One region of the Achromobacter pulmonis genome, then DNA from elsewhere that is predicted to be linked to it. Evidence: predicted binding sites of a transcription regulator. Region 1 holds the regulator's gene; the other holds the start of a gene.
What was found. The regulator LexA, encoded in region 1, represses DNA repair genes until DNA is damaged. The targets are predictions, from matches to a motif close to ACTGTATNNNNATACAGT.
Positions count from the first base shown of each region.

Region 2: a site for LexA is predicted at 2,024-2,041, ahead of imuA (translesion DNA synthesis-associated protein ImuA). Genes of this name have one in related genera too.

Region 1 covers NZ_JAIFOT010000001.1:4,155,074-4,158,483, reverse strand. Annotated here, with positions in the region: gene K2W61_RS19145 (amino acid aminotransferase) at 1-878, shown strand, start outside; gene lexA (transcriptional repressor LexA) at 1,038-1,688, shown strand; gene lon (endopeptidase La) at 1,802-3,410, opposite strand, start outside.
Region 2 covers NZ_JAIFOT010000001.1:4,676,447-4,679,856, reverse strand. Annotated here, with positions in the region: gene K2W61_RS21480 (amino acid permease) at 1-738, shown strand, start outside; gene K2W61_RS21475 (methyl-accepting chemotaxis protein) at 752-1,813, opposite strand; gene imuA (translesion DNA synthesis-associated protein ImuA) at 2,128-2,829, shown strand; gene K2W61_RS21465 (Y-family DNA polymerase) at 2,759-3,410, shown strand, end outside.

The DNA.
Region 1 (3,410 bases):
GCGCCCTCAAGATCGGCGCCGACTTCCTGCGCCAGCTGCTGCCGGCCTCCAAGGTCCTGATCAGCGATCCCAGCTGGGAGAACCACCGCGCGCTGTTCGAACGCGCCGGCTTCGAAGTGGGCACCTACGCCTACTATGATGCTGCCACCCGCGGCCTGAACTTCGACGGCATGCTGGCCGCCCTGAAGGCCGCCCCGGCCCAGACCATCGTCGTGCTGCACGCCTGCTGCCACAACCCCACCGGCGTTGACCCCACCTTCGACCAATGGAAGCAGATCGCCGCGGTCGTCAAGGAAAACAAGCTGGTGCCGTTCCTGGACATCGCCTACCAGGGCTTCGGCGACGGCCTCTATGAAGACGCGGCAGTCGTGCGCCTGTTCGCCGATCTCGACCTGACCATGTTCATCAGTTCGTCGTTCTCGAAGTCGTTCTCGCTGTACGGCGAGCGGGTCGGCGCCCTGACCGTCGTGGCCGGCAGCAAGGACGAAGCCACCCGCGTGCTGAGCCAGCTCAAGCGCGTCATCCGCACCAACTACTCCAACCCGCCCACCCACGGCGGCACCATCGTCTCCACGGTGCTGAACTCGCCCGAGCTGTTCGCCATGTGGGAAGAAGAACTCGGCGCGATGCGCGATCGCATCCGCCTGATGCGCAAGCAGCTGGTCGAGAAGATCAAGGAACACGGCGGCAAGCAGGACTTCAGCTTCGTGCTGCAGCAGCGCGGCATGTTCTCCTATTCGGGCCTGACCTCGGCCCAGGTCGACCGCCTGCGTGAAGAGCACGGCGTCTACGCCGTCTCCAGCGGCCGCATCTGCGTGGCCGCGCTCAACAGCGGCAACATCGATCAGGTGGCCAAGGGCATCGCTGCGGTGCTGTAGGGCATCCAGAAGGCAGGCAGTATCCAAAAACGGGACCCACGGGTCCCGTTTTTCATTGGCGGCCGCCGCCGCGATCTGATCAGCGCTTGCATTTTTGCGTTATGTCCCCCAGAATGCCGCTGTATATATGTACAGTCCGCTTCGAATCGGATCACCGCCATGGCCAGCAAACTCACTGATCGTCAACAGCAAATCCTGGACCTCATCCGGCAAACCGTCGCGCGCACCGGCTTTCCGCCCACCCGCGCCGAGATCGCCCAGGCCCTGGGGTTCCGCTCGCCCAACGCGGCCGAAGACCATCTCAAGGCCCTCGCGCGCAAGGGCGCCATCGAGCTCACCGCCGGCGCCTCGCGCGGCATCCGCCTGAAAGACGCCTCCTCCGCGCCGGCCCAGGCGCCGCTGCCTTTGCCCGGCCTGGCACAACTGCTGCTGCCGCTGGTGGGCCGTGTGGCGGCCGGCAGCCCGATCCTGGCCGCCGAACATGTCGAGCGCGAGATCGGCGTCGATCCCAGCCTGTTCGCCCAGGCTCCCGATTACCTGCTCAAGGTGCGCGGCATGAGCATGCGCGATGCGGGCATCCTCGAAGGCGACCTGCTGGCCGTCAAGAAGGCCTCTGAAGCACGCAACGGCCAGATCGTGGTGGCCCGGTTGGGCGACGACGTCACCGTCAAGCGGCTGCAGCGCCAGAACGGCCGCGTGGAATTGCTGCCCGAGAACCCCGACTTCAACGTCATCGTGGTCGAAGCCGACCAGGAATTCGCCCTGGAAGGCATTGCCGTCGGCCTGATCCGCCCGCACGCCCTGCACTGAGTCCCGCCCCTTCCGGGAACGGACGCCGGCCCAACGGCCGCGCTAAAAAAAGAAACCCCGCTCGTGCGGGGTTTCTTTTTGGGCAGACCCTAGCGGGCCGCCTCGGGACGGGATCAGTGCTTGAGCACCGGGTCCGTCGAGCCAGGTTCGGCCGGCTTGGCGACCAGCGGTTCCTTGACCGCTTCGTCTTCCGCCAGCGGCTCGGGCAGGCGTTCCAGGGCCAGCTCCAGCACCTTGTCGATCCAGCGCACCGGCACGATCTCAAGATGGTTCTTGACGTTGTCCGGAATCTCCGCCAAATCCTTGACGTTTTCTTCCGGAATCAAGACCGTCTTGATGCCGCCACGATGCGCGGCCAGCAGCTTTTCCTTCAAGCCGCCGATCGGCAGGACTTCGCCACGCAGCGTGATCTCGCCGGTCATGGCGACGTCGGCGCGCACCGGGATGCGCGACAACGCCGACACCATGGCGGTGGTGATCGCGATACCAGCGGACGGGCCGTCCTTGGGCGTCGCGCCTTCCGGCACGTGCACGTGCATGTCGTGCTTCTCGAACACACTGTCGGCAAAGCCCAGGCGCCGTGCCCGCGAGCGCACCACCGTACGGGCCGCCTCGACCGATTCCTTCATCACGTCGCCCAGCGAACCGGTGCGTTGGATCACGCCCTTGCCAGGCATGTCCGCCACTTCGATCGTGAGCAGGTCGCCACCGACTTCGGTCCAGGCCAGGCCGGTCACCTGACCGATCTGGTTTTCCTTTTCGGCCATGCCGAAGGTGTAGCGGCGCACGCCGAGGTAATCGCTGAGGTTGTCGCCCGTCACGTTGACCGGCTTGACCTCGAAGGGCTTGCCTTCGGCCTTGGCGCGGTCGCTCTGGGTCAGCAGTTGCTTGATCACCTTGCGGCAGATCTTGCCCACTTCGCGTTCGAGCGCACGCACACCGGCTTCGCGGGTGTAGTAGCGCACGATATCGCGCAGCGCGCTGTCGTCGACCGTCAGCTCGGACTCCTTGACGCCGTTGTTCTTCATCAGCTTGGGCAGCAGATGGTCGCGGGCGATGTGGATTTTTTCTTCCTCGGTGTAGCCGGACAGGCGGATCACTTCCATCCGGTCCAACAGGGCCGGCGGAATGTTCAGCGTGTTGCTGGTGGCCACGAACATGACGTCCGACAGATCGAAGTCGACTTCGATGTAGTGGTCCTGGAACGTATGGTTCTGTTCCGGGTCCAGCACTTCGAGCAGCGCCGACGAAGGATCGCCGCGGAAATCCATGCCCAGCTTGTCGATTTCATCGAGCAGGAACAGGGGATTGCGCACGCCGACCTTCGACATGTTCTGGACGATCTTGCCGGGCATCGAGCCGATGTACGTACGACGATGGCCGCGGATCTCGGCTTCGTCGCGCACGCCGCCCAGCGCCATGCGCACGAACTTGCGGTTCGTGGCCTTGGCGATGGACTGGCCCAGCGAGGTCTTGCCGACCCCCGGAGGACCGACCAGGCACAGGATCGGCGCCTTGACCTTGTCCACGCGCTGTTGCACGGCGAGGTATTCGAGGATGCGTTCCTTCACCTTCTCCAGGCCGTAGTGATCGTTGTCGAGCACGGTCTCGGCGTTGGAGATGGAATTGTTGATCTTGCTCTTCTTCCTCCAGGGGAGATTGATGAGCGTATCGATGTAGTTGCGCACCACGGTGGCTTCGGCCGACATGGGCGACATGAGC
Region 2 (3,410 bases), 520 kb from region 1:
ATTCCCTATACCGACCCGCAGCTGCTGCGCAACGAGGTCGAGGACATCGCTGTCAGCCCGTTCACGCTGGTGTTCCAGCACGCCGGGCTGCTGTCGGCGGCCACCATCATGAACGCGGTGATCCTGACCTCGGTGCTGTCCGCTGGCAACTCGGGCATGTACGCCGCCACCCGGATGCTGTTCAATATGGCGGCCGAGGGCCAGGCGCCGAAGCTGTTCCAGCGCGTGACGGGCAACGGCGTGCCGCTGTACGCGCTGCTGGCCACCACCGCGCTGGCCTGCCTGTGCATGTTCAGCGTGGTCTACAGCCCCAAGGCGGTCTACATCTGGCTGCTGAATTTCGCCGGCATGACCGAGTTCATCGTGTGGCTGAGCATCGCGGTCAGCCACTACCGCTTCCGCCAGGGCTACGTGAAGCACGGCTACGACACCGCCGACCTGCCCTACAAGGCCGGCCTGTTCCCTTTCGGCCCGCTGCTGGCCTTCGTGCTGTGCCTGTTGGTCACGCTGGGCCAGAACTACCAGGCCTTCCTGGACGAGCGCATCGACTGGATCGGGGTGGTCTCGACCTACCTGGCGATCCCGCTGTTCCTGGCGTTCTGGATCGGCCACCGGCTGGTGAAGAAGTCGCGCTGGATCCGCTACGAAGACATGCGGTTCTACGGTTTCGAGGCCGACCGCGCCGCCGGCGTCGGCCAGGACGCGCCGGTGGCCGCCGGCCAGCCGGCGCGGTCCTGAACCCGCGCCAGCGCTATTCGAAAGCGTTGCGCGGGCGCTGCGCGATGACGCCGTACCAGCCCAGGCCGGCATAGGTTTCATAACCCGGCGTCAACGCGAACCCCACCAGGCCGCGGTCGGCGTTTTCGTAGTAGCCGCGGGGCTGCTCGTCGTGGCGCAGCACGTAGCGCTCTTGCAGCGATGCCGCACCATCCGAGGCGGCGATGACGCGCTGGCGGCTGTCGACCAGCAGGCAGCGGGTGCGTCCCCATTCCTCTTCCGACAGGCCCACCGACTTGACGATGCTGTCGGCCTGCTGGGTCCAGTCGAAGAACACCCCCAGCACGCCCAGCGGCTCGCCCTGCTTGTCGGCATCACGTCGGATCGCGGTGGCGTAGGTGGCGACGTGGGCGCCGTCCAGCAGCCGCGCGCGGTCGATGTCCATGGCCACGTATTCGCCGCCGTCAGCCGTGGCCATCCCGCGCCGGAACCATTCGCTCTGGCTGACGTTGGCGCCGCGCGCCTGCGGATAGCGGTCCGGACGACCATTGGCCACCACCCGCCCCTGCGCGTCGGCCACCCACAAGTCCAGGTAGACCGTGTAGCTGTCCAGGATCACGCCCAGCCGGCCGCTGGCGTGGCGCGCGCTGTCGGCGCCGGGTTCCTGCAAGGCCCGCACCACCGCGGAATCCGTGGCCCACCAGCGCACGTCGCAGGACCGCTCGTACAGGTTGCGGTCCATGGTCTCGATCATGTTCAGCGCCAGGTCGCTCAGGCGGCGGCCCTCGTAGCCACGGATCTCGTGCAGGGTGTGCTCGCCGATGCGGATCAGGTCGGCGATGGAGCCAGCCAACTCTTCCTTGAGCGCGTCGGCAATGCCGGTGATCTGCTCGGACACGTACTGTACCTGATTGGCCACCACCGCGAATCCGCGCCCCGCCTCGCCCGAGCGCGCGGCCTCGATACGCGCATTCAGCGACAGGTACTTGGCCTGCTGGTTGATGTCGACGATGCTCTCGATCTTCTCGTTCGAAATCCGCTCGACGCGGCGCGACAGTTCGACGATGCGTTCGGGTTGATGGGCCATGTTCAGCACTCCTTTTGTTGGACGTTGTTGCGAGAGGAGACGGTGACATGAGGACACAAGCAGGAAGCGTGCCAAGCCGTGCACGGGTTAATGAGTCGCCCCATCCAAGGGCACGGCGGGCATGGCTGCGGGTCGGCGCGCCTCGAAGCGGGTCGCGCGGCGCGCACCAATACGGTGCAACCGGCGGATACATCCCTAGCCTTCCGGGTCGGGTAAAATACTGTATATTCATACAGCAAAAGCAGCTTCAGCCCGGGGCTTACCCCCGGCTGCCGCGCCGTCCACCGCGTCTTCACCCAGAGAAACCGGGTCGCCCGCCCGCCATGCCGTCGCCAGAACAGATCCATCCCGCGTTGTGGCGCGCCACTCAGTTGGCGCGCGGCGCCGCCCGCAGCCTGCCCACCGGCCACGCCGCCCTGTCGGCCGAGCTGCCGGACGGCGGCTGGCCGCTGGGATCGCTGATCGAACTGCTGGCGCCGCAACCCGGCATCGGCGAAATCCGCCTGTTGCGCCCGGCCCTGGCGCAACTGGAAACGCGCCGCGCCATCGCCCTGGTGCAGCCGCCGCACGCGCCGCACATCGCCAGTTGGATGAGCTGGCGGCTCGACCCGCGCCAATTGCTCTGGGTCGCCCCCGAAAAACCGCTGGACGCCCTGTGGGCCGCCGAGCAGATCCTAAAAAATGGCAGTTGCGGCGCGCTGCTCTGCTGGCTGCCGCACGTGCGTCCCGAAGCGCTGCGCCGGCTGCACCTGGCGGCGCAGGCCAGCGACCTGCTGTTCGTTGCCCTGCGCCCGGCCAGCGCGGCCCAGCATGCCACCCCCGCCCCCTTGCGCCTGGCGCTCGCGCCCGCGCCGGGCGGGCTGTCCGTCCACATCCTCAAGCGCCGCGGACCGGTCTGCGAGGCCCCGCTGTACGTGGGCCTGGAGCCCGGCGTCGCGGCGCCCACCCGCCCTCATGCGCCTCTGGATCGCCGCCTGCCTGCGCTGCCTGCCGCTGGACGCCCTGCGCCCGCACTGGCCGCATGAGGCCCAGGCCTACGCGGTCCTGGACCAGGAACGCGTCGCCGCCCTCACGCCCGCCGCGCGCCAGGCCGGCGTGCGCCCCGGCATGCGCCGCGGCGGCGCGGCCGCCATCGCCCCCCAGGTCGAACTGCTGACGCGCGACCCGGTGGCCGAGGCCGACACCCTGCAAGGCGCGGCGCTGGCGCTGTTGCAATACACCCCCGAGGTCGCACTGGCGGACGAAAACACCGTGCTGCTGAACGTCGGCGCCAGCCTGCTGTTCTTTCGCGGGCCGCGCGCGCTGCACCAGCGCGTGGCCGCCACCCTGGCCGCGCTGGATCTGCGGGTGTCGCTGGGCATGGCGCCCACCGCCGCCGGCGCCTGGCTGCTGGCGCATCGCGGCGGCCGCCGCGCGCCGCGCCGGGTGCTCACCGCGCGCACGCTGGCGCGCCGGCTCGACGCCCTGCCCGTGGCCCTGCTGCCCCAGGCCCAAGCTCGCCTGGACTGGCTCAACGACATCGGCTGCCATACGCTGGCCGACCTGCGCGCCCTGCCGCGCGGCGGCCTGCAACGACGCAGCGCGCCCGACCTGCTGCAGGCGCTGG